One region of the Arthrobacter sp. AIWTK1 genome, then DNA from elsewhere that is predicted to be linked to it. Evidence: riboswitches for the same ligand, from Rfam matches in the RefSeq annotation. Region 1 holds a riboswitch; each other region holds the start of a gene.
What was found. Region 1 has a riboswitch for thiamine pyrophosphate ahead of AC1MDG_RS12015 (bifunctional hydroxymethylpyrimidine kinase/phosphomethylpyrimidine kinase). Riboswitches for the same ligand answer to the same signal wherever they lie in the genome.
Positions count from the first base shown of each region.

Region 2: linked by a shared signal. The riboswitch ahead of AC1MDG_RS19995 (ECF transporter S component) and the one ahead of AC1MDG_RS12015 (bifunctional hydroxymethylpyrimidine kinase/phosphomethylpyrimidine kinase) in region 1 are both predicted to bind thiamine pyrophosphate.
Region 3: linked by a shared signal. The riboswitch ahead of thiO (glycine oxidase ThiO) and the one ahead of AC1MDG_RS12015 (bifunctional hydroxymethylpyrimidine kinase/phosphomethylpyrimidine kinase) in region 1 are both predicted to bind thiamine pyrophosphate.

Region 1 is NZ_CM155287.1:2,614,542-2,624,572, reverse strand. It holds gene AC1MDG_RS12040 (bifunctional folylpolyglutamate synthase/dihydrofolate synthase) at 1-334, shown strand, start outside; gene AC1MDG_RS12035 (DUF4233 domain-containing protein) at 337-780, shown strand; gene ndk (nucleoside-diphosphate kinase) at 821-1,240, shown strand; gene AC1MDG_RS12025 (vitamin K epoxide reductase family protein) at 1,357-2,028, opposite strand; gene AC1MDG_RS12020 (Rne/Rng family ribonuclease) at 2,499-5,900, shown strand; TPP riboswitch at 6,018-6,115, shown strand; gene AC1MDG_RS12015 (bifunctional hydroxymethylpyrimidine kinase/phosphomethylpyrimidine kinase) at 6,098-7,669, shown strand; gene rplU (50S ribosomal protein L21) at 8,018-8,326, shown strand; gene rpmA (50S ribosomal protein L27) at 8,388-8,651, shown strand; gene obgE (GTPase ObgE) at 8,769-10,031, shown strand, end outside.
Region 2 is NZ_CM155287.1:4,354,053-4,364,083, reverse strand. It holds gene AC1MDG_RS20035 (MFS transporter) at 1-854, opposite strand, end outside; gene AC1MDG_RS20030 (Na+/H+ antiporter subunit A) at 1,059-4,103, shown strand; gene AC1MDG_RS20025 (Na(+)/H(+) antiporter subunit C) at 4,100-4,723, shown strand; gene AC1MDG_RS20020 (Na+/H+ antiporter subunit D) at 4,720-6,339, shown strand; gene AC1MDG_RS20015 (Na+/H+ antiporter subunit E) at 6,336-6,881, shown strand; gene AC1MDG_RS20010 (MrpF/PhaF family protein) at 6,878-7,156, shown strand; gene mnhG (monovalent cation/H(+) antiporter subunit G) at 7,146-7,562, shown strand; gene AC1MDG_RS20000 (DUF4235 domain-containing protein) at 7,580-7,843, opposite strand; TPP riboswitch at 7,994-8,136, shown strand; gene AC1MDG_RS19995 (ECF transporter S component) at 8,211-8,843, shown strand; gene AC1MDG_RS19990 (ABC transporter ATP-binding protein) at 8,860-10,031, shown strand, end outside.
Region 3 is NZ_CM155287.1:3,055,359-3,065,389, forward strand. It holds gene moeB (molybdopterin-synthase adenylyltransferase MoeB) at 1-674, opposite strand, end outside; gene AC1MDG_RS14015 (TetR/AcrR family transcriptional regulator) at 741-1,427, shown strand; gene AC1MDG_RS14020 (DUF3107 domain-containing protein) at 1,479-1,703, shown strand; gene AC1MDG_RS14025 (hypothetical protein) at 1,754-2,056, shown strand; gene AC1MDG_RS14030 (4a-hydroxytetrahydrobiopterin dehydratase) at 2,075-2,404, opposite strand; gene AC1MDG_RS14035 (thiazole synthase) at 2,427-3,245, opposite strand; gene thiS (sulfur carrier protein ThiS) at 3,251-3,487, opposite strand; gene thiO (glycine oxidase ThiO) at 3,484-4,839, opposite strand; TPP riboswitch at 4,832-4,951, opposite strand; gene thiE (thiamine phosphate synthase) at 4,978-5,679, shown strand; gene AC1MDG_RS14055 (ferritin-like domain-containing protein) at 5,680-6,354, opposite strand; gene AC1MDG_RS14060 (RNB domain-containing ribonuclease) at 6,396-7,868, shown strand; gene AC1MDG_RS14065 (DEAD/DEAH box helicase) at 8,167-9,921, shown strand; gene AC1MDG_RS14070 (DNA-methyltransferase) at 9,930-10,031, shown strand, end outside.

The sequences.
Region 1 (10,031 bases):
CAAACTCGTGGTGGTGGTGGGCGTCCTGAAGGAGAAGGACGCCGAAGAGATCCTCCGCCAGCTCAAGGAGTCCCTGGGCGACCTCGCGGCCGAATACTGCTTCACCCAGTCCAATTCGCCCCGTGCAGTACCGGCCGAGGACCTCGCGGAAATTGCGTTGGACCTGGGCTTCGGCGAGGACAACATCCATGTTGCCGAAAAACTCGACGACGCCCTGGAGTGGGCCGTGGAGCACGCCGAAGCCAACGAAGACCTCGCCGGCGGTGTCCTGGTGACCGGTTCCATCACGCTCGTGGCCGAAGCCCGGATCCTGCTCGGAAAGGCGGACGCCTGACCATGGCCCGACTCACCAAGGCGCAGCGGGAGTGGCGGCCCGGCATGCCCAAGAAGCGGCGCTCCACCAAAGTCATGTTCGCCTCCACGGTCCTGGTGCTCGAAGCGTTCGTGGCATTCTTCGCCACCCTGGCTGTCTTTGGGCTCCGCCGTGACGAGTTCCCGCCGGCCGTGATCCTCACTGTCGGCATCGTCCTGAGCCTGGTGCTGGTGTTCACCTGCGCGGTGCTGTCCAAACCGTGGGGTGTGGCGCTGGGCTGGATCCTGCAGCTCGTCCTGATCTTCACCGGATTCATTGAGCCCATGATGTTCGTGGTGGGCATCCTCTTTGCCGTGGCCTGGTGGTACGGCATCAGGACCGGCATCCGGATTGACCGCGAGGCCGCGCAGCGCGAACGCGAACAGGCCGAGTGGGAAGCCGCCCACCCCGAAGAGCAAAGCCACTAGACTGGTTTCCGAATCCCACCCCCAACACATTGGAGAAGCTGTGAGCATTGAGCGCACCCTCGTCCTGATCAAGCCCGACGGCGTGACCCGCAACCTGACCGGCGCCATCCTCGGCCGGATCGAAGCCAAGGGCTACACCCTCACCGAGCTCAAGAAGGTCGATGCCAGCCGCGAACTGCTGGAGCAGCACTACGAGGAGCACGTGGGCAAGCCGTTCTACGAGCCGCTCGTCGAGTTCATGCTCAGCGGACCGGTCGTTGCGGCGATCTTCGAGGGCCACCGCGTGATCGAGGGCTTCCGTTCGCTCGCCGGCACCACGGACCCGACGACGGCGGCGCCCGGCACCATCCGCGGCGACTTCGGCCGCGACTGGGGCCTGAAGGTGCAGCAGAACCTGGTCCACGGTTCCGACTCCGTCGAGTCCGCTGAGCGCGAGATCAAGATCTGGTTCCAGGACTAACAGCCACCAGCGCGAGCGGACAGATAAGTCCCTCCGCTTAAGCGCGAGCGTACAGTTGAGGCCCCCGTTTCCGAAGAAACAGGGGCCTCAACTGTACGCTCGCGCTTTTCCCTGGCCTAGTAGCCGGACGTCCCGATGAACACCTGGATAAAGGCGAAGAAGATGGTGGCGATGACGGCCACGTACAGCAGCGCGACGGCGATCCAGCCGGAGTCGCCGGCGATCTTCATGGCGCCGGCCGGAAGCTTCATCACTCCGTGCGTGATGTTCCGGACCGTGACCCACACAAAGAGCGGAATCATCGCGGCCCAGACCACCATGCAGAACGGGCACAGGATATGGATGGAGTACAGCGCCTGCGACCACAGCCACACCACGAAGGCAAAGCCAAGTGTGACGCCGGCCTGCAGGCCAAGCCAGTACCAGCGGGCAAACGTGGCGCCGGAAAGAACAGCCATGCCCGTGGTGATCACTACGGCGAAGGCCACGATGCCAATAAACATGTTGGGGAAGCCGAAGAGGGAACTCTGCCAGGTCTGCATCACGGCCCCGCAGGAGACCCACGGATTGACGTCGCAGGCCGTGACGTGGTTCGGGTCCTTGAGGACCGCCAGCTTTTCCAGGACCAGGGCGCCGGAGGCGAGCCAGCCGATAGCGCCGGTAATCACCAGCAACCAGCCGAACGGCTTGTCCCGGGTCATGGGAGGCAGGCCTTCCTGCGCTGCTGAACGCTCGCGGAGGTCGCCGTCCACCAAATTGTTCTGCATGGAATTGGAGATGCTGGGCATGGGATGTCGCGTCCTTTTTCTCGAGGGCTCCTCGCCCTGATTGTAACGCCGGAGGCTGGACGGGCCGCACAGACTCCGCCCGGACGCGCCCCGAATATCGGGCCGCCGGCCCCGCCTCCCCCTCGTTTGAGCGAGCGTATGAGAGAATGAAGCTGGCTGGAATACGATCCACATTCGAATTCCGGTCCGGTGGCTTGTTTGTAAGACCGCCAATGATGAGCAGGGCACGCTCCGGATCCACGATAGATCCCGGCCTCCCGGCAATGCCATTGGACGGCACCTGGTTGTGGCTTTCAGGAACAACGGGTTTCAGAACAACGCCACCGGCCCTCCAGGGCTGCCGCACCCCACTGCCGGTGCGAACCTGAGGGTATCCAATTGACTTCTGTCAACGCCTGCGGGTTTTGACAATATGCGCCCCAATGGGTGCCGGATGTGGCGGTGCGTCAGGGGCAGGAGTGTCGCTACATATGGATAATGACCAGGTTCTAAACGTTAACGAACTAACCGCTGCCGGCGACGAAGCTGCAGCTCCACAACCGCCGAAGCGGGCCATCCGGACCAGGCGCAAGGCCGCCCCGAAGGCGGACGCCGTTGAAGCCGGCGAATCGGCGGAAGCCCCTGCCGAGGCCGCTCCCGAGGGAAAACCGCCGGCGCGCCGCAGCCGTTCACGCAAGAAGGTGGAGCCTGCCGAGCCGCTTCCGGTATTCGCAGCCGAAGCCTCAGCCCCGGTCGAGGCAGGGCAGACTGACGCTGCACCCGAAGGGGAAGCAGCAGCGCCGGCCGAAGCCCCGGCCGAAGTCGTTGAAAAGCCGGTCCGCCGCCGCGCCTCGCGCGCCAAGGCCCCCGTAAAAGCTGCGGACGCCCAGCCGGTCGCTGAGCGTGGGGCCCAGGCTACCGCCGTCCAAGAGGCCGCCACCGTTGCAGAGCCGGCAGCCGAAGGCGACGTAGCCGCCGCAGGCCAGGGAACCGCAGGCGACGTAGCCGCCGCAGGTCAGGGAACTGAAGGCCAGGAACCCGCAGTCCAGGAGACAGCGGGCCAGGAACCTGCCGCTCCCGTGAATGAGGCTGAGCAGCCCGCAGCGGCCGAAGCCGCCAGCCCTGTTGGCGCCCTCTTCCTCGAGCCCGGCTCGGTGACTTCCATGATTTTCCAGGCACCGGACCTGAGCACCGTGGTCCGCCCGGCAGCGACGCCGGCCGTGGCGAAGGAAAGCGAAGAGGAAGACACGGAAGAGGACAGCGAGGACGTTGACGCTGGCGGCTCCCGCCGCCGCCGCAGCCGTGGACGCCGTGGCCGCAGCCGCGTAACCGACCGGGAAACTGCCGGTGACACCGAAGCAGCCGAAGGCACCGCGGGCGACGAAGACACCGATGAGGAGTCCACCCGTACCGCGGACGACGGCGTCACCTCCCGCCGTCGTCGTCGCCGCCGTCGCGGCGACCAGGACCTCGAACTGACCGGCGGGGGAGACGACGACCCGCCCAACACCGTGACCCGCGTCCGTGCCCCGAGGGCGATCAGCGAGGCGCCGGTCAACAACCGCGTCACGTCCGTAAAGGGTTCCACCCGGCTTGAGGCCAAGAAGCAGCGCCGCCGCGAATCCCGCGACACCGGCCGCCGCCGTACCGTCATCACCGAGGCCGAGTTCCTGGCCCGCCGTGAATCGGTGGACCGCCAGATGATCGTCCGGCAGCGCGACGACAGAATCCAGATCGGCGTCCTGGAAGACGGCGTCCTGGCTGAGCACTTCGTGTCCAAGACCCAGCAGGACTCGCTGATCGGCAACGTCTACCTGGGCAAGGTCCAGAACGTGCTGCCGTCCATGGAAGCCGCTTTCGTGGACATCGGACGCGGCCGCAACGCCGTCCTCTATGCCGGCGAAGTCAACTGGGACGCCGTCAACCTGGAAGGCAAGCAGCGCCGGATCGAGAATGCCCTGAAGTCCGGCGACTCCGTGCTCGTCCAGGTCACCAAGGACCCGGTGGGCCACAAGGGCGCCCGCCTGACCAGCCAGATTTCCCTTCCCGGCCGCTACCTCGTGTACGTTCCCGGCGGTTCCATGACCGGCATCTCCCGGAAACTGCCCGACGTCGAACGCAACCGCCTCAAGCGGATCCTCAAGGACCGCCTGCCGGAAGACGCCGGCGTCATTGTCCGCACCGCTGCCGAGGGCGCGTCCGAGGAAGAGCTGACGCACGACATCAACCGCCTGCGTGCCCAGTGGGAAGGCATTGAAAGCCAGGCCACGTCCACCAAGATCCTCGCCCCGGAGCTCCTTTACGGCGAACCTGACCTCACCATCAAGGTGGTCCGCGACGTCTTCAACGAGGATTTCTCCAAGCTGATCGTTTCGGGCGAGGAAGCCTGGGACACCATCGAAGCGTACGTAACGTACGTGGCCCCGGACCTGGTGGGCCGCCTCGAAAAGTGGACCAAGGACACGGACATCTTCTCCGCCTGGCGGATCGATGAGCAGATCCACAAGGCCCTGGACCGCAAGGTCTTCCTGCCCTCCGGCGGCTCCCTCGTGATCGACCGCACCGAAGCCATGACCGTGGTGGACGTCAACACCGGCAAGTTCACCGGCAGCGGCGGCAACCTTGAGGAAACCGTCACCAAGAACAACCTGGAAGCGGCTGAGGAAGTGGTGCGCCAGCTGCGGCTGCGCGACATCGGCGGCATCATCGTGATCGACTTCATCGACATGGTGCTGGAATCCAACCGCGACCTCGTGCTGCGCCGCATGGTGGAGTGCCTCGGACGGGACCGGACCAAGCACCAGGTTGCGGAAGTGACCTCCCTGGGCCTGGTGCAGATGACCCGCAAGCGGATGGGCACCGGCCTGCTGGAAGTCTTCGGCGAGCAGTGCGAGGCCTGCGCCGGCCGCGGCATCGTCACCCATGACGAGCCGGTGGAACACCGCCGCGCCAACACCGTTGCCGCCGAACATCACGTGCAGCGGACGGAAACACCGCAGCCTCCCCGCACGGAGCGCAAGAGCCGCCGCCGGGGCAAGGGCGGCCAGCCGGTTTCCGAGGCTGCCCCGTCGACGCCGGCTCCGGTGCACCACGAGCCCACCGACGCCGAACGCCATGCCAAGGCTGAAGCAACCCGCGTGGCGCTGGCCAACATCGCAGCGGCAGCACATGCTGCCCACCTGCACGACGCCGAGACCGGCCATGCAGCCCCCGCAGCCGCTGCTCAGGCAAGTGCCGCACAAGCAGTAGGCCAGGCACTGGCCGCCAAGGCTCCTTCCGGGCTGGCGGGAATGCCGGTCAGGGAAGGGGCGGCCCAGCCCGCGCCGGCCCAGCCGTCCACCACGCAGCCCGCCACGGCCCGGCCGGCCAAGGTGTCGGAAACCGAGGTGGCTGCTGCAGGGCGCCCCGCGGCCGTCCTGACCTTCGGCGGCGAAAAGGTGGCCTTGCCGTTTGTTGAGAACGCCGGGGAAGCACCTGCCACCGGAGCCGCCCTGACGCTCGACCGCCTCGCCGAGGCCTTCGCGCACCTGGGTGAGCCGGCTGCCGCTGAGGCTCCGGCGGAACCGGCTGAAAAGCAGGCTCCGGCCGCCCAGGCACAGGCCCGTGTTCCGTCGGCCCAGTCACCGGCAGCGCAGGCTGCTGAACCCGACTACACCGACCACACCGCGGTACAGGGCCGGGCACGCCGGCCCCGCCGCAACCGGAGCGCCAGCCGCGCCCAGGGCGCAGCCAACGAAACGTCCGTGGAACACCACGAGAATGCTCCGGTCGCAGCGTCAGGGCACACTCACGAGGCAAAGGCACCCGAACCGGCGAAGGGGGACGTGCCCGCCAAGGCGCCGGCCAGCGAGCCGATCATCCTCGGTGTGGGAGTGCCGGCCTCCGAGCTCTGATTCCACAGCTCTCTGATCCCACCAGCTGAGATCGCGGGTGCGGTCCGGGACCGGCGTAGCAATACGCCGGTTCCGGGCCGCACCCGCGATTTCGTTGCGGGGAAACAGCTAGGCTAGGGGACTGACACGGGGTGCCGCGCATAGGGCCGGCTGAGATCCACACCCGTTGAACCTGTCCGGTTAGCACCGGCGAAGGGATGTCTCCTTTGGCTATATCTTTCCTGCCCACCCCGGCCTCCGAGGTCGTCCACGGATCAGCAGCGGGCGGCGCCGCACGGCGAAACACCCCGCGGGTCCTGGCCATCGCCGGTTCGGACCCGTCCGGCGGTGCGGGGATCCAGGCGGACCTCAAAAGCATTGCCGCAAACGGCGGCTACGGCATGGCTGCCATTACTGCCCTGACGGCGCAGAACACCCGGGGCGTTCGTGCCGTGCATGTTCCCCCGGCGGAATTCCTGACCGCCCAGCTTGAGGCCATCAGCGACGACATCAGCATCGACGCCGTCAAGATCGGCATGCTGGGGGACTCTGCTGTGATTGCCGCTGTCCGCAGCTGGCTGGAGAAGTCCCGCCCCGCCGTCGTGGTTCTTGACCCTGTCATGGTTGCCACCAGCGGCGACAGGCTCCTGCAGGAGGCCGCCGAAGCGGCATTGCGCGAACTCCTGCCCCTTGCCGACCTCGTCACGCCGAACCTGGCAGAACTGGCGATGCTCCTCAACGAACCGCTCGCGGAGGACTGGGAGGCGGCACTCGCCCAGGGCAAGCGGCTCGCTGCCCAGGCGGGCACCACCGTGCTCGTCAAGGGCGGACACCTCGACGGCGGTGAGTGCCCCGACGCGCTCGTCAACACGGAGGGGCTGCTCGCCCGGGACGTCGTGGTGGTCCCCGGCGAGCGGATTGACACCACGAACAGCCACGGCACGGGCTGCTCCCTGTCCTCGGCCATGGCCACCACGCAGGCAAGGCTGGGGGACTGGGAAGCGTCCCTGCGTACCGTAAAGCCGTGGTTGCAGGGAGCGCTCCGTGAATCCGGAACCCTGGACGTGGGGGCAGGCAACGGCCCGGTGCACCATTTCCACCATCTGGCACCCAAGGGCCACGCGGCGCCAGCCGAAGGCGAGTTCGCTGCGGCGCTCCGGCAGGACGCCGGACCGGACCTGGACGCCATTTACGGGTTGGACTTCATCCGTGGCCTGGCCGATGGTTCCCTCACCGAGCAGCACTTTGCGTATTACCTTGCCCAGGACGCCATTTACCTCAACGGCTATTCCCGGGTGCTTTCCCGTGCTGCCGCGATTGCCCCCACCGAGGCGGAGCAGCTGTTCTGGGCACGGTCGGCGCAGCAGTGCCTTGAAGTCGAGTCCGAACTGCACCGGACCTGGCTCAGCACGCGGAACGTGGACGGAGGGCTGGGTCCGGTCACCAAGTCCTACGTGGACCACCTGCTGGCCTCCTCCGTTTCAGGCAGCTACGGGGTGCTCGTGGCCGCGGTGCTCCCGTGCTTCTGGCTGTACGCCGAGGTGGGTGCCACCCTGCACGGGGAGTTCCTCGCCTCAGGAGCGCCGTCCGGCCACGCCTATGCCGACTGGCTCCGCACCTACGCCGATGAAGAGTTCGCCGCCGCCACGAGGCAGGCAGTGCGCATTGCAGACGACGCCGCCCGGGCTGCGTCTGAAGCGGAACGTCGGGCCATGCGCCTGGCCTTCCGGCAGTCGTGCCGGTACGAGGTGGAATTCTTCGACGCGCCGCGGTTGCATGCTGCACCGTAAAGCGATCCGAAGCCGGTACGATGGTGGGGCACGGTTTCCGGAAGTCGTTGCGGCAACAGTCTGTTTTACGCAGAGTGGCGCCTATCACGTACTACCGCCGGAGCCAGCCTCATTTGCGGCCGAAGGCAAAATTAGCGTATTCTAGATCTTCGGTGCTTACGCCAACACTTGGGTTATAACCTCAGAACGGTCCGTTTGGAATTCCAAATGGCATTGTTCCTTGGATAACTCATGGGTTCCCCCGGGGAATCCACCGGCGTTGAGGCACAGCGTGAACCAGGCCAAACAATTGGACCCAGGTTCCGCACGCAAATCTAGTAATAAACGTCGAGAGAAGTGAGTTCCCCAGTGGTGTACGCGATTGTCCGCGCAGGCGGCCGCCAAGAGAAGGTTTCCGTTGGAGACTTCGTTACCCTGAACCGCGTCCCCGGTGGAGCCGGCAGCACCATTGAGTTGCCCGCACTGCTCCTGGTGGACGGTGACAAAGTCACGTCTGCTGCTGCGGACCTGGCCAAGGTAACGGTTACGGCTGAGATCCTTCAGGACCTTCGTGGTCCGAAGATCGTCATCCAAAAGTTCAAGAACAAGACCGGGTACAAGAAGCGCCAGGGTCACCGTCAGGAACTGACCAAGGTCAAGATCACCGGTATCAAGTAACCTTCCGTTACTTTTCAGGTTTTCAGCAGATTCCCCAGAATTTTTAAGGCAGGCATTTCAAATGGCACATAAAAAAGGCGCGAGCTCCACTCGCAACGGTCGTGACTCCAACGCCCAGTACCTCGGCGTCAAGCGCTTCGGCGGCCAGGTAGTTTCCGCAGGCGAGATCATCGTCCGCCAGCGTGGCACCCACTTCCACCCGGGTGCCGGCGTTGGCCGCGGCGGCGACGACACCCTGTTCGCACTGACCCCCGGCGCCGTTGAATTCGGTACCCGCCGCGGACGTCGAGTCGTGAACATCGTTGCTGCTGCAGCTGCAGAGTAACAACAAGATCCAAACCGGTGGAGCGGGCCATGATGGCCCGCTCCACTGTTCTTTTAACCGCATTACAATCAATTTGGGCGTCCAAGACGGTCAGGTTAAGCAATAGAGGAGATTCACGTGGCGAGCTTTGTAGACCGGGTAGTACTGCACGTATCCGGCGGTACCGGCGGTCACGGCTGTGTCTCCGTCCACCGCGAGAAGTTCAAGCCCCTGGGCGGTCCCGACGGCGGCAACGGCGGTGACGGCGGCGACGTCATCCTGCGCGTCGACCCGCAGACCACCACACTGCTGGACTACCACCACGCCCCCCACCGCCACGCCACCAACGGCGGACCCGGCATGGGCGACTGGCGAGGCGGCAAAAACGGCGAAACGCTGATCCTTCCCGTTCCGGAAGGCACCGTCGTCAAGACCAAGGATGGCCGCGTCCTGGCCGACCTCGTCGGTGAAGGCACCGAGTTCGTCGCTGCCGCAGGCGGGCCGGGCGGACTGGGCAACGCCGCGCTTTCCTCGCAGAAACGCCGCGCCCCCGGCTTCGCCCTGCTCGGCATCGAAGGCGAGTCCAGCGACATCGTCCTGGAACTGAAGTCCATTGCGGACATCGCCCTCGTGGGATTCCCGTCCGCCGGCAAGTCCAGCCTCATCGCCGCCATGTCCGCGGCGCGCCCCAAGATCGCCGATTACCCCTTCACCACGCTGATCCCCAACCTTGGTGTTGTCCAGGCCGGCGACGTGCGCTTCACCATCGCAGACGTGCCCGGCCTCATCGAAGGGGCCAGCGAAGGCAAGGGCCTGGGCCACCACTTCCTGCGGCACGTGGAACGCTGCGCAGCTTTGGTACACGTTTTGGACTGCGGCACGCTCGAAGCTGACCGCGATCCGCTCTCCGACCTCGCAATCATCGAAGCCGAACTCGAAAAATACGAGGTCGACATGAGCTACGCCGGCACCGACGGCGAGGTCGTCCCGCTGAACCACCGGCCCCGGCTGGTTGCCCTGAACAAAGTCGACCTGCCTGACGGCAAGGACATGGCCGAGTTCGTCCGGCCCGAGCTTGAGTCCCGCGGGTACCGGGTGTTTGAAATCTCAGCCACGAGCCACGAGGGCCTGCGCCAGCTTGGCTTCGCCATGGCAGAGATCGTCAAGGCCGCCCGCGACGCCGTGGCTGCCACGCCGCCGAAGGTGCACGCTCCCGTGCTGCGCCCCCGCGCGGTCAACGAGGCGGGCTTCAAGATCCGCCGCGAGGAAAAGAACCTCGAGCCGCTGTTCCGTGTCCTGGGCGACAAGCCCGTGCGCTGGGTGAAGCAGACCGACTTCACCAACGAGGAAGCCATCGGCTACCTCGCAGACCGCCTGGCCAAACTGGGCGTGGAGAACGAG
Region 2 (10,031 bases), 1.7 Mb from region 1:
GCGATGATTCCGCCAAACGTAAAGACGGCGGCCAGGCCGTCACGGAAGATGGCGCTGGCGAGGAGGAAGAAAATGGTGTGCGGGCTGGTCCGGTAGATCGCCTTGATGCGGCGCACCAGTAGGCCGTAGGAAGCCAGGAGACCCAGCTTGGCGGCCTGCCGCGGCCTGGGCAGCTCCGGTACGGCGAATAGGACGGGCAAGGCAAAAATGAAGAACCAGAGCGCGGAGAACACCGCCACGAGGCGGATGTTGAGGCTGTCCTCGGTGGACGCCCCGAACCAGGCGAAGCTGGGCTGGACGAACAGCTGCAGCACGATCAGGAGTGCGACGATGCCGCCCAGGTAGCCCATGCCCCAGCCGAAGCCGCTGATCTTGCCGATGTTCTTAGGGGTAGAGACCTGCGCCAGCATGGCGTTGTAGTTCACCCCGGCGAATTCGAAGAAGATGTTGCCCAGGGCGATGAGCGTGACGCCCAGCAGCAGGAACTCCGGCCGAGGGAACACAAAAAAGCACAATCCGGTCAGGACCGCGACGGCGGCCGTGTTGACTCCCAGCCACAGCTTACGGCGGCCGCCGGTGTCCGAACGTTGGCCAGTCACCGGGGCAAGGAGGGCGATGGCCGCCCCGGCAATGGCCAGCGCACCGCCTAGCACCGCAGAGGCCTGGTCCTCGCCGCCGAAGGCGTTGGAGGTGAGGTACACAGTGAACACGAACGTGGTCATCACGGCGTTGAAGGCCGCCGAACCCCAGTCCCAGGCGGCCCACGCGAGGACCTTGCCCCTGCTGGTGGCCAGGGTTCCGGACTCCAGTTCGGACGGGGGCTGCGTAGCCGCGGAGGCGGTGACGGGGTTCATAGGCTGAATGCTATCCGCCGTCAGCGCAACAAGGAGTCAACGAAAGGTGGAAACTCCCCGGCAGCACGGGGAATACGTGCCCCGGCAGCCGTATGCGTGTGAAAAGTGTTTGCATCCGCTTGATAAACTGTCTGCACCGAACCTGACGAATGACCGCCTGCTCCAACTTTTGACAATCGAATTCCTGACGTTGCGGAGATACCAGTGATCACAGTCCTTGCCGTGCATTTCGCGGTGGCTGCCGCGGCGCCGTTCTTCTTCAGGAAATTCCGCAGGAACTCGTTCTACGCGCTGGCCGCGGTTCCCGCGGGCTCGTTTGTCTGGCTGCTGCTGCAGCGCGACGCCGTCTACCAGGGCGCGGCCGGCCAAGCCGACGCGGCACCACGACCCACAGGCAGCGCCGTCACCCAAATACTTCCCTGGATCCCCGAACTCAAGATCGAGCTTGCGTTCCGGATGGATCCCCTGGCCTGGATCATGTCCCTGCTGGTGCTCGGGGTGGGTGCGCTGGTGCTGGTGTACTGCGCGCGCTACTTCAAGAACAAGGACAGTAACCTCGGCGGCTTCGGCGCCCAGCTCCTGGCCTTCGCCGGGGCCATGTTCGGCCTGGTCACGGCCGACGACCTGCTCCTGATGTTCATCTTCTGGGAGCTCACCACGGTCCTGTCCTATCTGCTGATCGGTTACGCCCGCACCAGGCTTTCAGCCAGGCGTTCGGCCCTGCAGGCGCTGATGGTCACCACTGCAGGCGGTCTGGCCATGCTGGTGGGCCTCATCATCCTGGGCTTCAGCGCCGGAACGTACCGGATCTCGGCCATTTTGGAGCAGGCTCCCGGGCTGGCGTCCGGGCCGGCGGCCGGGGCCGTGGCCGCCGCCGTCGTGCTGGTCCTCATCGGTGCCGTCACCAAGTCCGCGCTGATCCCGTTCCACTTTTGGCTGCCTGGGGCGATGGCGGCCCCCACCCCGGTAAGTGCGTACCTGCATGCCGCGGCGATGGTGAAGGCCGGGGTGTACCTTGTGGCGCGGCTGGCGCCAGGGTTCGCGGAAACGGCGTACTGGCTGCCCATGGTTCTGGGGCTGGGCCTGGCCACGATGCTGGTGGGCGGGTACAGGGCGCTCCGGCAGACCGACATCAAGCTCATCCTGGCGTACGGCACGGTCAGCCAGCTGGGCTTCCTCACCATGGTGGTGGGCCTGGGCAAGCCGGATGCGGCGCTGGCCGGGCTGGCCCTCCTCCTGGCCCACGGACTCTTCAAAGCCACCCTGTTCCTGGTGGTGGGCATCATCGACCACCAGTCCGGAACCCGCGATCTCCGCAAGCTGTCCGGCGTCTACAAGTCCTCCCGCGCCCTTGCCGTGGTTGCCGCTATCGGTGCCGCGTCCATGGCCGGAATCCCGCCGCTGGCGGGCTTCGTGGCCAAGGAATCGGTGTTCGAGGCCTTCGTGCACTACGGCACGTCCCCTGACGTTGCTGCCCCCTGGGGCCTGGTGGTGCTCGTGGGGCTGGTCCTGGGGTCCATTCTTACTTTCGCCTACAGCGCCCGTTTTATGTGGGGCGCCTTTGCGTCGAAGCCCGGCATCGAGCCCACCCCGTTCAAGGCCATTAAGCCGTCCTTCCTGTTCGCCCCTGCCGTGCTGAGCCTGCTCACCATCGTCTACGGGCTGTGGCCGGCACCGGTGGACGGCTGGATCCAGCCGTACGCTGCGGAGTTCGTGCACGACGGCGGTGATCCGGCCAAAGCCGCGGGCCACCTGGCGCTGTGGCACGGACTCACTCCCGCACTGGGCCTGACGGCCCTCACCTTCGTGCTCGGCCTGGCCATGTTCTACGGCCGCACCCTCGTAGCCAGGGCGCAGGGCTCCGTGCCGGCGTGGGTGGACGGCGACCGCGCCTACCAAATGACCATCGGTGCACTTGACGACGTCGCCGTGTGGGTCACGGGACGCACTCAGCGTGGTTCGCTGTTCTTCTACCTCGCCGTGATCCTTACAGTGGCGTTCGCACTGCCGCTCACCGCCCTGCTCATTGCCGGGAAACCGCTGCCCGACGGCCTGTATTTCATCGACCCCAATTCGCCGCTGCAGCTGGTGGCCGGCGCCGGCATCGTGATCGGGGCTCTGGCGGCCGTGCGGGCGAACAAGCGGTTCCTGGCCGTGCTGATGGTGTCCGTGACCGGCTACGGCATCGCACTGATGTTCGCCCTGCAGGGTGCGCCGGACCTCGCCCTGACCCAGATGCTGGTGGAAACCATCATCCTGGTGGCGTTCGTCCTGGCCATGCGCAGCCTGCCCGCGGAGCTCCGGGACCGCACCGGCGGCAAGTACCGGGTGATCCGCGTGATCATCGGGGCGGCGTTCGGAGCCACCATGATCTTCGTGGCCATCTACGCCATGGGCGCCCGGGTTGCGACGCCCGTCTCCCTGGAGTTCCCGCGGCTTGCCTACGAAGGCGGCGGGGGACTGAACATCGTCAACGTCACCCTCGTGGACATCCGGGCGTGGGACACCTTCGGCGAGATCTCCGTGCTGGCATTGGCCGCCACCGGCGTGGCCAGCCTCATCTTCGTGAAGGGCCGCGGTGACGGCATCCGGGCCTCGTCCTCCGTGGCCGAGGGGACAGTGGGCCGCCGGTCCAGTGCCGGCCAGAGCTCCCGTGACAGCGCGGCACTGGCCCTGAGCCGTAAATTTGCGGCCTCCACCCGGGACGCCTGGCTCGTCGCCGGGCGCACCATGGCCCCCGAGCGCCGCTCCATCATCTTTGAGGTGGTCACCCGGCTGGTGTTCCACTCGATGATCGTCTTCTCCATCTACCTCCTGCTGGCCGGCCACAACCTTCCCGGCGGCGGCTTCGCCGGCGGCCTGACTGCAGGACTCGCCCTGACCATCCGGTACCTGGCCGGCGGCCGCTTCGAACTGCGGGAGGCCACCCCGGTAGGCGCGGGCACGCTCCTGGGAATCGGGCTGGCCACGGCCGCGGCCTCCGGGGTGGTGCCGCTTCTGCTGGGCGGGCAAGTGTTCCAGAGCGCCATCATCGAACTGTGGCTGCCGGTGTTCGGCGACATCAAGTTCGTCACCTCCACCATCTTCGACATCGGCGTTTACATCGTGGTGGTGGGGCTGGTGCTGGACGTGCTCCGCAGCCTGGGCGCCGAAATCGATGAGCATTTTGAAGAAGACCCGAACGGCGAGACCGAAGGGCAGGAACCGGACGGAATTCCGGCCGAAACCACCGGGAGGGGGAAGGCGTGAGCGTCAACCTGACACTGCTGACCGTCATGGGCGCGCTCTACGCGTGCGGCATCTACCTGATCATGGAACGCAGCCTCACCAGGGTGCTGCTGGGCCTGATGCTGCTGGCCAACGCCACCAACCTGCTGATCCTGGCTACCGGCGGCTACGCCGGCCTGGCCCCCATGTTCAGCAAGGACACGGACCCCGGGGACTACAACGATCCCCTCCCGCAGGCACTGATCCTGACGTCGATCGTGATCTCCTTCGCGGTGACCGCGTTCATGCTGGGCATCATCTACCGAACCTGGGTGCTGGCCCGCCGCGATGAGATCCAGGACGACGTCGAGGACATCCGCGTTGCCGAAACCCCCAGCTTCGATGCGGAGGATGATTCCGAGATTCCGCTCGAAACGTCCGAGTTTCCGCTGACCATGATCGGTTCGAACGGCAAGGGCATCACGGATTCGGACCTTTCCGGCCGCAGCGGCGCGGACGGCAGCGGCGGGGGCGACAGCCCCGACGCGGGCGAACCCACCGTGAAGGTGGGCGCCCGCACCATCAAGGCCGAGGACGCCGCCGCCGAAGAACAGCCCGGCTCCCAAAACGTGACCCCCGGCCCGGAAGGAGGCGTGAAGTGAACATCGCAAGCTTTGCCCCGCTCGCCGTCGTACTTCCCATCCTTGGTGCCGCGCTGACGTTCGTGCTGATCCGGCACTCGCGGGCCCAGCGGGCCGTCAGCATCACGCTGCTGTCGCTGACCCTCCTGCTGGAATGCGTGCTGCTGGCTTCCGTCTGGGACGGCGGAACCGCCGCCGTCAACATCGGCGGCTGGCTGCCGCCGTGGGGCATCGTGATGGTGGTGGACCAGTTCTCGTCCCTGATGCTGGTGGTCTCCTCCACGGTCAGCCTCGCGGTGCTGGTGTACGCCACCGGCCAGGGCATGGCCGACGGCGACCAGGACGCGCCGCTGTCCATCTTCCACCCCACCTACCTGATCCTGGTGGCGGGAGTGTCCAACGCGTTCCTGTCCGGCGATCTCTTCAACCTCTACGTGGGGTTCGAGATCCTGCTGACGGCAAGCTATGTGCTGATGACCCTCGGTGGAACCGGGCCACGCATCCGCGCCGGCGTCACCTATGTGGTGGTCTCCGTGGTGTCCTCCGTCCTGTTCCTCATCGCCATCGCCATGATCTACGGGGCCACCGGAACCATCAACATGGCGGACCTCGCCGTCAAGCTCGCGGACCTGGACTCCGGGACGCGGATGCTGCTGCACGTGATGCTGCTGGTGGCCTTCGGGATCAAGGCGGCTGTGTTCCCGCTGTCCTTCTGGCTGCCTGACTCGTACCCCACCGCACCCGCCCCCGTCACCGCCGTGTTCGCCGGCCTGCTGACCAAGGTGGGCGTCTACGCCATGGTGCGCACCGAGACGCTCCTCTTTCCGGGGGACTCGCTGAACACTCCGCTGATGGTGGCGGCCCTGCTGACCATGGTGGTGGGCATCCTGGGTGCGCTGGCCCAGAGCGACATCAAGCGTCTGCTCTCGTTCACGCTGGTGAGCCATATCGGCTACATGGTGTTCGGGCTGGCGATGTCCTCCGTGGCAGGACTTGGTGCGGCCGTGTTCTACGTGGCCCACCACATCACCATCCAGACCAGCCTGTTCCTGGTCACCGGCCTGATCGAACGCCGCGGCGGGAGCTCGTCGATCGACCGGGTTGCCGGCCTGGCCAAGCTGTCCCCGATGCTTGCCCTGCTGTTCTTCGTTCCCGCCATGAACCTGGCCGGAATCCCGCCGTTCTCGGGTTTCCTGGGCAAGCTCGGATTGCTGCAGGCCGGTGTTCAGCTGGGCACCCCGCTTGCCTACGCCCTGGTGATCGGCGGCGTCCTGACCAGCCTGCTCACGCTCCTGGCCATTGCCCGGGTGTGGAACCGCGCGTTCTGGCGCAAGCCCGAGGACGCCGAAAACCCCGACCCCGTGCTGCTGGCGCCCCCGGAGGACTCCGACACCGGCGACCGTGCCGGCAAACGCAACGTCACGCTCCTGCCGCGCACCATGGTGGGGTCGACTCTGGGGCTGGTGGCTTTCGGCGTCGCACTCACCGTGTTCGCCGGCCCGCTGTTCCGGGTGGCAGACCAGTCCGCGGTGGAAATGCTGGACAGGTCCTCCTACATCCAGGCGGTCCTGGGTGAAAACGCCCCCGTGCCCCCGATCGCGCAGCCTGAGCCCGCGCAGCAGGAGGGACAGAAATGAACCGCCGACGGATTTCCATCCGGCAGGAACTGCCGCTCCTCGTGTGGCTGGTGTTTGTCTGGGGTGCCCTCTGGCAGGACTTCAGCCCCGGAAACCTGCTGTTCGGTGCGCTCATCGCCGTAGTGGTGGCGCGGCTGTTCTACCTGCCCCCGGTGGAACTGGGCGGCAGGTTCAGCATTGTGCGGGCCGTCCCGTTCGCGATCGTTTTCCTCGGCAAGGTGGTGGCCGCCAGCTTCCAGGTACTCTTCCTGGCCCTGGCCCGGGGGCCGAAGGTGAGCAACGCCGTCGTCGCCGTCCAGTTGCGGAGCCACTCGGACCTGATGGTGACAGCCACGGGCCATGTCCTCTCGCTGATCCCGGGCTCGCTGGTGGTGGAGGTGGACCGCTCCACGTCGACGCTCTACGTCCACGGGCTCAACGTGCGGAGCGGGGAGGACATTGCGAACCTGCGCAAGGAGGTCCGGGATGCCGAGGCAGCGTTGATCAGGATCATGGGCACCCGCGAGGAACTGGCCGCACTGAAAGAGGAAGTGGGCGCATGATGGAAATCGTCCTGACCATAACGGCCGTGATCCTGTCCCTGGCGGCAGCCGGAGCCATCGTCCGGATCGCCATCGGGCCGTCCCTGCTGGACCGGGTGCTGGCCTCGGACGTATTGCTGGCCATTATCGGGGCCACGCTCTGCATAGACATGGCCGTCAACAGGCACCTGAACAACCTCATGCTGCTCGTGGCGCTGTCCATCATCGGTTTCATCGGGTCCGTGACCGTGGCGCGCTTCGTGGCCGACAGGCGGGAGCAGCCCAATGAATCCTGAACCCTCCGCCGTGGACACCATCGTTGACGCGGTGTCCGCCGTCTTCATGGTGGTAGGCGCCCTGATGTCCCTCGGTGCGGCTATCGGCCTGTTGCGCTTCCCCGACCTGATGAGCAGGATGCACGCCGCCACCAAGCCGCAGGTGCTGGGGCTCTTCCTGCTGCTTGCCTCGGTGGGCCTGCAGCTGCGGACCTGGTGGGTGTGGCCCGTGCTGTTCGTGGCGTGGATCTTCCAGGTGCTCACCGTCCCGGTGTCCGCGCACATGGTGGGCAGGGCCGGCTACCGCACCAAGCACCTGCACAAGGAACTGCTTACCACCGACGAGCTGGAAGCTGTGGTGCTGAAGGCGGCAGACAAGAAAGCGGCCGCCAAGCGGGCCGCCGACGAGGACGACGGCCCGGCCTAGCGGCGGCCCTTGAGGGACTAAACGATGTCCTGGCTCTTGGCGAAGCGGGTGATGGCACGCTGCGTGCCCCGGTTGGCCAGGACCTGGATGATGGCGCTGACAGCGGCCGAAATCAGTGCAAAGGTCAGGGCGCTGCGCAGGGTGGTGGGGACGTCGTCCTTGTCGCCCTTGGGCGGCTTACGGCCGGTGATCTTTTCCCAGACGACGTCAACGGCCTTCGTGCCGGCGAATCCGGCCAGCAGGCTCACTCCGGTTCCAAGCAGCTTGATGAAAAAACTCACTCCAGTACCCCTAACAGGTGGGAAACGACGGAAACAGGGCTTCCCCTAGCCTAACCGCATCAACCCGCCCGGATCACCGCGCATTGTGACACCCGCCCCGGGATTTCGCAGCCCCGCGGGTGTAAACTGATCCACGCCCATAAGGGCGAATTGATACGACAGGGGAGCGTCGCCGTCGGCCATCACTGGAAGAGTCCAGGGAACCGGAGGCGGGCGCTGAGAGTGCGGACAGCCGCAGACCCTCGAACCTGATCCGGTTAGTACCGGCGCAAGGGAGTCGAGTTCTCAGAGTGTCCGGCAGCAGGCGGCGGAAGCCGTGGAGCGCCCGGGGAACACTCTCCCCTCCTGTACCTCAGGAGGAAGAAAAATGACTGGAATTACCGCCAAGCAGTCGCTTGGCAACAGCAAGTACAGCTGGCGTGTGGTGGACATAGTGGTTGCCGCGTTGATCGCAGTGGCCGGCGGCGTCATCTTCTGGGCCTGGTCCCAGGGAGCCGCCGCAGTGTCGCCGCCCATGAACGCCGTCTACCCGCCGCTGACCGGCCTCATCGCCGGCGGCTGGATGATTCCCGCCGTCCTGGGCATGCTGATCATCCGCAAGCCCGGAGCCGCCCTGTTCTGCGAAACTGTCGCCGCCACCGGTGAACTGATCATGGGCTCGCAGTACGGAGCGTCAGTGCTGTTCTCCGGCTTCGTGCAGGGGCTGGGGGCGGAGATCATCTTCGCGGTGTTCGTCTACAAGAAGTTCAACCTGCCCGTTTCGCTGCTGGCCGGTGCCGCCGCAGGCCTCTTCTGCGGCCTGAACGACTCGTTCGCGCCCTGGGGCTGGAACATCGCCTACGCTGCCGGCGACAAGCTGGCCTACATCATCTTCACAGCCATCTCGGGCGCCGTCATCGCCGGCGGCCTGTCCTGGCTCGCCACCCGCGGCCTCGCCAGGACCGGTGTGCTGAGCTCCTTCGCCTCCCGCAAGGCAGCTGCGGAGCCCGTCTTCTCCTGATGAACGCACATTGCTCATGACGCCTTCCGACACCGTCCGCCCGGCCGCGGTCACGGCAAGGGGCTGGGGCTGGCGGCATGCCGGCCGGTCCCTGCCTGCCGTCCGCGCCCTGGACCTGGACATTCAGCCGGGCGAACGCGTGCTGCTGCTGGGTCCCTCCGGCGCGGGAAAATCCACGCTGCTGCACGCCCTCGCCGGGGTGCTCGGCGACAGCGACGCCGGAGCCCATCACGATGGCGCGCCGGATGCGGATGACTCCGATGAGACGGGCGCCCTGCTGATCGACGGCGCTCCGCCCCGCGCCCAGCGGGGGCGGACCGGCCTGATGCAGCAGGACCCCGAGACGCAGGTGGTCCTTTCCCGCGTGGGGGACGACGTCGCCTTCGGCGCCGAGAACCTCGCTGTGCCGCGCGCGGACATCTGGGCGCGCGTCGGCGAGGCGCTCGACGACGTCGGCCTGGCTTACCTGCCGCTGGACCACCCGACGTCGGCCCTCTCCGGCGGCCAGAAGCAGCGCCTGGCGCTCGCCGGCATCCTGGCCATGCGCCCGGGGCTGCTGCTCCTCGACGAGCCCACCGCCAACCTGGACCCTGCGGGCGTCCTGGAGGTCAGGGACGCCGTGGGCAGGTGCCTGGACAAAACCGGGGCAACACTGGTGGTGGTGGAACACCGCGTGGGCGTCTGGAAAGACCTCGTGGACCGGATCGTGGTGCTGCAGCCCGGATCGGCCACGGACTCCGCGGTGCTGCTGGACGGGCCCCCGGACCAGGTCCTGGCACAGGCCCGGGACATGCTTGTTGCCGCCGGTGTCTGGGTTCCCGGGTATGTGCCCGCCACCCGGGCGCGGTCCGGCGGCACCGGAGCGCAGGGTTCTGCGGGTGCCGGTGACCCGGGGGCGCACGGGGCGGGGGCGCCCGGGGGCAGGAACCTCCTGTTGGCGGCCGAGAACCTTGCCGTCTCCCGCGAACGTCCCCGCCGGCGGCGCTTCAAGGCTGTCCCTCCGGTACCGGTGCAGACCGGCATCACGGCGCAGGTCCGGGCCGGCCAGGCCCTGACCGTCACCGGGCCCAACGGTTCCGGAAAGTCCACGTTTGCCCTCACCCTCGCCGGGCTGCTCCAGCCCGTGGAGGGCAGGGTTTCCGCCACCGTTGACCTCAGCGAAGGCGCCGGGATCGACCCGTACAAGTG
Region 3 (10,031 bases), 440 kb from region 1:
ATGAGGGATCCCACGGCCGCGCACAGCATCCCGAACACGCCGCCCTCGCCGCAGGACGGCACCGAGCCGGCCGGCGGCGCCTCCGGGTAGAGGTCGCGGTAGGTGGGCCCGTGCTTCTCCCAGAACACGCTTACTTGGCCGTCGAAGCGGAAGATGGAGCCCCACACGTAGGGCTTTCCGAGGATGGCTGCGGCGTCGTTGACCAAGTAGCGCGTGGCGAAATTGTCCGCGCCGTCCAGGATGAGGTCGTACTCGGCGAACAGTTCCAGTGCGTTCGAGGCGTCGAGCCGGACGTTGTGGAGCCGGACGTCTACCAGGGGGTTCAGCGCGGCAATGGAGTCGCGGGCTGACTCGATCTTGGACCGGCCCACGTCCGCGACGCCGTGGATGACCTGCCGCTGCAGGTTACTCAGGTCAACAGCGTCGTCGTCGATGATTCCCAAGGTTCCCACCCCCGCGGCGGCGAGGTAGAGGAGTGCCGGCGAGCCCAGGCCCCCGGCCCCGATGACCAGGACCCTGGCGTTCTTGAGCCGGCGTTGGCCCAGCGTGCCGATCTCCGGAATGATGAGGTGGCGGGAGTACCGCTCCACCTCTTCGGCGGTCAGGGCATCAGCCGGTTCCACGAGCGGATCCAGGGTTGCAGGGACAGCAGTTGCGGTGAACGTGGAAGCCATACTTCAATGTATGCCCGAAGATGCCGCAAGGTCATATTACCCGCGCGTAAAGTGTAGGTAACTGCAATGGAAAGAAGGCCAACAGTGGTTCATCATGCACCGGTTGATCGGACACAGGCCGGGAAGGCAGCCGCGGGACAAACGCGGGCCGGCGGTGCGCGTTCGGCGCGGCTCCCGCGTGACGAACGCCGCGCCCAGCTGCTGGCCGCCGCCCAGGAAGTCTTTGTGGCCAACGGGTACCACGGCGCCGCCATGGACGAAATTGCTGAAACCGCGCATGTCAGCAAGCCGGTCCTGTACCAGCACTTCCCGTCCAAGCGCGAGCTCTACCTTGCCCTGCTGGACAGCCACCTCAGCGCACTCACCGATCTCATGATGGGCGCACTGAATTCCACCAACGACAACGACGAGCGCGTCCAGGCGGTCATGCGCGCCTACTACCGCTTTATTGCCAGCGATGACCAGGCGCACCGCCTGGTGTTTGAATCGGACCTGATCAATGACACCGACGTCAGTTCCAGGCTCGAAACATTCAACAAGGCTTTTGCCGACGCCATTGCGCGGGTCATCGCCGAGGACACCAAGCTCCCCATGCTGGAGGCCCAGCTGCTGGGCCGCGGACTTGCCGGCATGGCGCAGGTCAGTGCACGGTACTGGCTCGAAACCGACGGGAACCTGGACCTCGATGTGGCCAGCGACCTGATCTATCGTTTAGCTTGGCGCGGAATCTCGCGCTTCCCCAAGGAAACCTAGACTACAAATAGAGAACACCTTTAGAACTTTGATTGGCTGGGAGGCCTCGCTGTGGAAGTAAAGATCGGCATTCAGAACATTGGCCGCGAAATTGTGCTGGAATCGGCTCAGGATGCTGACGATGTGGCAAAGCTCGTTGGGGAATCCATCGCCAAGGGCGCCGAACTGCGCCTGACTGACGAAAAGGGCCGTGTGGTCATCATTCCCGCCAACGTCCTGGGCTACGTCGAGATCGGCGCCGAGGAAGCCCGCCGCGTCGGTTTCGGCCAGCTCTAGGCCGCCGCTTCACCTGGACCCGTCCCGCTCTGCAGCAAGGAGTTCGCCGAATGCTTTCCCTGGTAATCGTGGCCCTCGTCACCGTGGCCGCAGGCTTTGTTGTCTGGGCCAACGACCGGCGGCATGCGAAGTACGGCATCGCCGTGCCTGCGGGCGTGGCCACTGCCGTGGGGATGCTGAGCTGGATCATCTTCATGGCAGCAGGACTTGGTTACCAGCCCGGCCTGACGTGGATTCCGTGGGTGCTGCCCATGGTCCTGGGCACCGGGGCGGCACTCGCCGCCGCGGTGTACCTGGGCCGGAAGCGTGCCCTGCATGACACGAAGGAACTCACAGCCGCGCTGCGGCTCTGATTGCTGCGGCTCGGGCGCTTAGGCGTTGCCGGGCTCCGCTGCCGCCGACGCAGCAGCGGCTGCCCGGCTGACGGCCGCGGCGGCGGCGACGTCACGTTGCGTCACCTGGGTGCCGGCGTCGTGTGAAGTGAAGCGGATGAACACCCTGTTATAGCGCCAGTCCAGGTCCGGATGGTGGTTTTGTTCCTCTGCCAGGCGCCCGACGGCGGCAATCAGCTCAAGCGCAGCGGCCGCCGTCGGCGTCTTAAAGACGGAAACCAGCCCACCGAGCCGGTACCGCCAGTCCGGAAGTTCCGCCAGGGCGGCGTCGATCTGGGGTTGGGTAAGAATGTCTTCCTTGCCGGTCACCGCTGCTCCTTGGATGGTCCGCCTACAGGAACTCCGCCCGGCCTTCCATGGCCGAGGACGCCAGAGCGTGCTCGCGGCGTGGAATCCGTCCTGCCGCCCTCGCCAGCCTACCTGCGATGACGGCGTGTTTGAAGGCCTCCCCCATCATCGCCGGATTCTGCGCCCGGGTCACTGCCGTAGCCAGCAGCACCGCGTCACAGCCCAGTTCCATGGCGAGCGCGGCGTCGGATGCCGTGCCTATACCGGCGTCCAGCACCACGGGAACGGATGCCCTGGAGACGATGAGTTCGATGTTGTGCGGGTTCAGGATCCCGAGCCCGGTGCCGATCGGTGATCCGAGCGGCATCACAGCGGTGGCGCCGAGGTTCTCCAGCCGCAGCGCCAGCACGGGGTCGTCATTCGTGTAGGCGAACACCTTGAACCCGCGGTTCACCAGTTGCTCGGTGGCGTCCACCAATTCCACGGCGTCCGGGAGTAGGGTGTGCTCGTCCGCAATCACTTCCAGCTTCACCCAGTCCGTTTCCAGGGCCTCCCGCGCGAGTTCCGCCGTCATCACGGCGTCCCGTGCGGTAAAGCAGCCGGCCGTATTGGGCAGGACCCGGATGTTGTGGTCCACCAGGAGCTGGAACAGCGAGCCTGTTTCGGCCGGCGAGTAGCGGCGCATGGCCACCGTGGTCAGCTCCGTGCCCGAAGCGATCAGGGCCGCCCCCAGTCCGTCGAGGCTGGGCGCTCCGCCGGTGCCCATGATCAGCCGCGATCCCAGCGCGACACCGTCCACAATGAAGGGATCCGCCGCCTGCTGCGCTGTCCCTGCCGCACCGGCAACCGTTGTTCCTGCCATGATGCTCAACCTCCCTGTACTGCGGTAACGAGTTCGACGTCGTCGCCCTCGGCGAGTGCCGTGACGAACCACTGGCTGCGCGGCACCACCTCGGAATTCCGCGCTACCGCAACGCCCAGTTTTTGGCCGTCGGCAGCCTGCCCGTTGGGAGCGAGATTCCGGCCGGTGACCTGGCTGACGAGCGTGGTGACGGACGCGCCGTCGTCCACCGCATGTGCGGTGCCGTTCAGTGTGATGTTCATGCTGTTTCCTTGTTCGGGTCAATTGTGACGGTGTGCGCGGGCGTTGCCCGCGTTGCCGGTGTTGACGCAGGGCGGGAAAACCGGTCGGGCCGGAACGGCGCCCAGCGAGGATCGGCGGCGCCGTCCATCAGCTGCCTGCAGATGGACGCGGCCGCAGGAGTCAGCAGCACGCCGTGCCGGAAGAATCCGGTGGCAATGATGAGCCCCCCAACATCCCGGCCGGTTGCGGCGTCCGCTGCGCGGCCCAGCAGCGGCGCATTGTCCGGCGTTCCCGGACGGGCCCTCGCCGTGGCTTCCAGCAGTTCCAGTTCGGCGACGGCGGGAACCAGTACCTGCGCGTCGCGCAGCAGCTGGTACACGCCCCCGGCGGAAACGGCTGAACCTGCCGGTGTAGCGGTTCCTGCAGGCCCGGTAGCGGCAGCTTCAGTGCCCGCTCCGGAGAGCGCATCTTCGCGTTGCGTGGCCCCGATCACCACGGTGCCGTCCTGCCGGGGCACGATGTAAACGGGAACTCCATGGACCATCCCCCTGACTGTTGACGTCACCAGGGGCTGCAGGTAGGCGGGGACGCGCAGGCGCAGGATATCGCCGTACACGGGGCGGAGCGGCAGCTGAAGCCCGGATGGCAGTCCGCCCAGCGATGCGGATTCCAGCCCGTTGGCGATGACGGTTTCGCTTGCGTGCACGGCGCCTCCTCCAGCCAGGCTGACGCCGATGACGCGCCCGTCCTCCCGGAGCAGGCCGGCGGCCCGCTCACGTACGACGGACCCCGGCAGGGAATCCGAGATCACGGCAAGGAGCTTGCGCGGATCCACCTGATGGTCGGCCGGAATCTCGAAGGCGCAGGATATTCCAGGGCTCAGCAGCGGCTCCCGTGCCCGGGCTTCCCTGACTGTCAGCGGCTCCACCGTGAGGCCGCTGGACTTCTGGACTCCGCGCAGGTCGGCGAGCGCCCGGCGGTCGGCGGCGTCGGCGCCCACGGCGAGGGTCGACGTCGTGAGGTAACCGGTGCCTGAGCCGCCGGCGCCGGGTTCCCGGGAAGCACCCGCGGATTCCAGGCCCGCCGCGAAGGCCGGCCATAGCCCCGAGGAGTGGAGCATGAGTTCCAGGAGGTCTTCCTCCTGGTAGTGAAGTTCGCTGACCGGCGCCAGCATACCCGCGGCGGCCCAGCTCGCCCCCATCCCCGGTGCGTCGTCGATGATCACCACGGACCTGCCGGACTGCCGGGCCTCCCAGGCGATGCCGTGGCCGATGATTCCCCCGCCGATCACGGCGACGTCGGCGCGGATGTCCGGGCTGCGCTCGTCGCGGCTGCGCGTGGCAGGGTGCCCTGTTGGGGATTGCGGGGTCATTGTCATCCTTCCCTACGCCGGTACTAACCGGATCAGGTCAAGCGGTCGGCTCTGACGCCCTCTCAGCCCGGCAGCTTTGTGACAGCTGCGGCGGGCTCCCGCGGTACCCACCCAGTTTAGGGGAACTAGGCTTGAGCCATGACCGAGCAAGCTCTCCTGACCGACGCCCGCCTGTACCTCTGCACTGACGCCCGCACGGACCGGGGCGATTTCGCCAACTTCGTCGATGCCGCCTACGCCGGCGGCGTTGACATCATCCAGCTCCGGGACAAGAACCTGGAAGCGGCCGAAGAGCTCGAGTTGCTCGAGGTGCTGGAGGCCGCAGCCCGCCGCCACGGCCGTCTTTGGTCAGTCAACGACCGCGCGGACATCGCCTCGCTCTCCGGCGCGCCGGTGCTCCACATCGGACAGAAGGACCTCCCCCTGGCCTCGGCCCGGAAGTTCCTTGGCAATGAAGCAGTGGTCGGCATGTCAACGCACAGCCCCGGCCAGATCGACGCCGCCATCGGCGCATCCCGCGGTCCCGGCGGACTGGATTACTTCTGCGTCGGGCCGGTGTGGGCCACTCCCACGAAGCCGGGCCGCGCCGCCGTCGGCCTCGACCTGGTCCGGTACGCGGCGCAGGCCGCCGGCACAACAACTGCCGCAACAGCTGCCGGCGAGACCGGGGACGGGCCGCTGCCGTGGTTCGCCATCGGCGGCATCGACCTGGGCAATGTGGAGCAGGTGGTTGATGCAGGGGCGCGGCGCATCGTGGTGGTCCGGGCCATCACCGAGGCCAACGACCCCGCCGCGGCCGCGCAATCGCTGCTGGCAGCGCTCGACGCCGGCGCCTCCTGACTATCCCGTCAGGCCGAGCTGCGTCATCCGCTTGGCGTGCTTCTCCGCGAGGCCGGCGATCAGCCCGCTGACCTGTTCCTTGGCTGCGGCGCTGTCCTCGCCGCCGATCAGGCTTCCCAGGAACGCATGCTCGTAGCTGACGCGCTGCGCCTGGGTCAGTGCTTCGCCCAGCAGCCGCCGGCCCCACAGAGCCAGCCTGGAAGCGAGCCTGGGATCATCGGCGAGGGCGCCCCTGAGCCGTTCACGGAGAACCTCCGTTGTCTCATCGGAGGCCTGGATCTGTTCGATGAGTTCGCGCGTGCCGGCGTCAACGTAGCGGGAGATGGCCCGGTAGAAGTCGGCAGAGACTGTGTCGATCACGTAGGCCTTCATCAGCGACTCGTACCAGTCGGCCGGGCGCGTCCGCGAATGGAAATGGTCCACGGCTGCCTGGAAAGGCAGCATGGCGTCCTCGGCATCGATCCCCATGGCCTCGAGGCGGGCGCTCACCAGTTCGTAGTGCCGGAACTCCACCACGGCAATCGTGCCGAGCACGGCACGGTCGTGGAGGGTGGGCGAATACCGCGCGTCAGCGGAGAACCTCTCGAAAGCTGACAGCTCTCCGTAGGCCATCATCCCGAACAGGTCTGCGACGAAGCGGTTGTAACGAGCGGTGTCAGCCGGGGTTGAGCTCATCGTCCAAGACTAATGGCGCAAATCGAGCTAATCTGACTTTCGTGTCACATCATCGCCTGACTCCAAGTGTCCATGAACAGACCAACCGGCTGGCCGAAGCGCTGAATTCGCTCCGCACGGAACTGGAGCTGCCCGGACCCTTTCCCGAGGATGTCCTGCAGGACGCGCTGGCGGCCATCGCGGAGCACAAGATGCCGGACCTGGACCTCACCGATGTGGGCTTTGTGACCATAGATCCTGCGTCCTCCACCGACCTGGACCAGGCCCTCTTCATCGAGCGGTCAGGCGACGGGTACAAGGTCTTCTACGCCATCGCCGACGTGCCGTCCTTTGTGGCACCGGGCGGATCGCTCGACGCCGAGACGCGCCGCCGGGGGCAGACGTTCTACGCCCCGGACGGTCGGATTCCGCTTCACCCGGAAGTCATCAGCGAGCAGGCCGGCAGCCTGCTTGCCGGCCAGTTGTGCGCCGCTTTCGTGTGGGAGTTCGACCTGGACACGGCAGCCAGGGTGGAATCAGTGCTGGTGCGCCGGGCCAGGATCCGGAGCCGGGCGAAACTCAGCTACAAGGGCGTCCAGGCCGAGCTGGATTCCGGCAGTGCCACCCCCGTCCTCCAGCTCCTCCGGGAGGTGGGCCTCAAGCGGGTGGAACTCGAGAGGCTGCGTGGCGGCGCCAGCCTGAACATGCCGGAACAGGAAATCGAACAATTGCCCGACGGCGGCTACCGCATCGTGGCGGCGCCACCCCTCCCGGTGGAAGACTGGAACGCCCAGATCTCCCTCATGACCGGCATGGCCGCGGCTGACCTGATGCTCGAAGGCAAGGTGGGGATCCTGCGTACCATGCCCGCCCCCGACGAGAGGTCCCTTCTTCATTTCAAGCGGCAGACCCATGCGCTCGGCAAACCGTGGGACGGAGAGGCGAGCTATGGCGAGTACCTGCGGTCGCTTGATCCCACCCACCCCCGGCAGCTGGCCATCCTGCATTCCGCGGGAATGCTGTTCCGGGGCGCCGGGTATACGCCCTTTGACGGCACAGTGCCCGCGGATGCCATCCAGTCGGCCATCGGGGCCGCCTATGCGCACACCACGGCACCGCTGCGACGGCTGATCGACCGCTTCGTCCTGGTGATCTGCGAGGCGCTGAGCAACCGCACCGCGGTCCCCGACTGGGCCCGGGAGGCACTGCCGTCCCTGCCGGAAATCATGGCCGCCTCGGACCAGCTGGCGGCCAGGATGGAACGGCTGGCCCTGGATACGGTGGAGGCCGCCCTGCTCGTCAACCACATCGGGCAGGAGTTCGACGCCGTCGTCATCTCGGGGTCGAAACCGGGCAAGCCGAACGGGAACGGCGGCAACGGCAACGGCAACGGACCGTCCGGCATCATCCAGATCGCAGACCCCGCGGTGACGGCCCGGTGCCCCGGCGAACTCGAATCCGGCACCACGGTCCGGGTCAGGCTGATCTCTTCAGACATCCACACGCGCGTGATCCGGCTGGAACTGGTGGAGTGATTGCCGGCTGATTGTGTGCTGCGTCCGGGGCGTCAGTCGGCGGTGGTTGCCGTCAACAGCTAGACTGAGGGGGTAGTAATGGATGCCCGGTCGTTGATTTCCATGATTTTTGAATTCAACAAGCCCGCCCCTACGCGATCTTGAGATACGCCCGCTGGTCCCAGTGCCAGCATTTAGATAGCCCGCGATCGGCTTCCACTGGATTTGCTTGCGCGCCCGAGCGTGCTCCGGAACGGCCTCCCGGCCGGCCCCGTTGAGCAAGCAGCGCCAATGCCCAAATGAATAAGGAAACTCCCCTGTGAGTGAATTGCACACGCACCAACTTCTGACCGACGACACCGGCACCGAAACGATCGAGCCGGAAGAGACCATCATCTCGGACGAAAAGCCGCACGAGATCGCGGAGAAATCCTTCGCTGACTACAACGTCCGTGCGGACATTGTGGAGTCCCTGGCCGACGCCGGGATCACCCACCCCTTCCCCATCCAGGCAATGACGCTGCCCGTGGCCCTCGCCGGCCACGACATCATCGGCCAGGCAAAGACGGGCACCGGCAAGACCCTGGGCTTCGGCATCCCCGCGCTGCAGCGTGTCGTGGGACGCGACGACCCCGGTTTCGACAAGCTGGCAGTCCCGGGCGCCCCGCAGGCCCTGGTCATCGTGCCCACCCGCGAACTCGCCGTCCAGGTTGCCAAGGACCTGGAAAACGCAGCCCGCAAGCGCAATGCCCGCATTGCCACCATCTACGGCGGCCGCGCCTATGAGCCCCAGGTGGATTCCCTGCAGAAGGGCGTCGAGATCGTTGTCGGCACCCCCGGCCGCCTGATCGACCTGTACAAGCAGAAGCACCTGAGCCTGAAGAACGTCAAGATCGTCATCCTCGACGAGGCCGACGAAATGCTGGACCTCGGCTTCCTGCCGGACGTCGAAACGCTCATTGCAGGTACCCCGGCCGTCCGCCAGACCCTGCTGTTCTCGGCAACCATGCCCGGCCCCGTCATCGCCATGGCACGCCGGTACATGACCCAGCCCACCCACATCCGTGCCGCCGATCCGGATGACGAGGGCCTCACCAAGCGCGACATCCGCCAGCTGATCTACCGCGCCCACAGCATGGACAAGATCGAAGTTGTGGCCCGCATCCTGCAGGCACGCGGCCGCGGCCGCACCATCATCTTCACCAAGACCAAGCGCACCGCCGCCAAGGTCGCCGAGGAACTGGTGGACCGCGGGTTCGCCGCAGCCGCCATCCACGGCGACCTCGGCCAGGGCGCACGCGAGCAGGCTCTCCGGGCCTTCCGCAACAACAAGGTTGACGTCCTGGTGGCCACCGACGTCGCCGCCCGCGGCATCGACGTCGACGATGTCACCCACGTCATCAACTACCAGTGCGTCGAAGACGAAAAGATCTACCTGCACCGCGTGGGCCGCACCGGCCGCGCCGGCAACAAGGGCACCGCCGTGACCTTCGTCGACTGGGACGACATGCCCCGCTGGGGCCTGATCAACAAGGCCCTGGGGCTGAGCGTGCCGGAACCGGTGGAAACCTATTCCTCATCGCCGCACCTCTATGAAGAGCTGGACATCCCGGAAGGCACCAAGGGCCGCCTGCCCCGCGACAAGCGCGTTCTTGCCGGCGTGGACGCGGAGGTCCTGGAGGACCTGGGCGAAACCGGAAAGAAGACCGGGCGCGGCAGCGCAAGGGACGGCGGACGCGACACTGCGCGCGGCGGAAGCACCGGAGGCGGACGTGACAGCGCCCGCTCCGGCGGACGCGATTCCCGCCGCAGCGAAGCCGGCAGCAGCCGGGACAGCGCCGGACGCGAGGGCGGACGCTCAGGTGACCGCCGCCGTCGTTCCTCCGACACCACTGCGGCAGCCGCTCCGGCGGCCGAGGCAGCCCCCGTGGCCGCTGCGGCATCCGCACCGGCCGAGGTCGACAGGGCAACCCGCGCCCGCCGCCGGACCCGCACACGCCGCCGCAACGGCGAAGTGGTGGTCGGCGGCAACGCACGCCAGGACGGCACCCAGCCTGGCAACGCCGAGGCCTAAACCCCTCAATGACTGACACCGTCTGGGCGCCGGACGGCAGCAACCTGGTGGTACACGCGGATAACGCCGAGTACCTCCCCACGCTGCCGGACGGCGCCTTCACACTCATC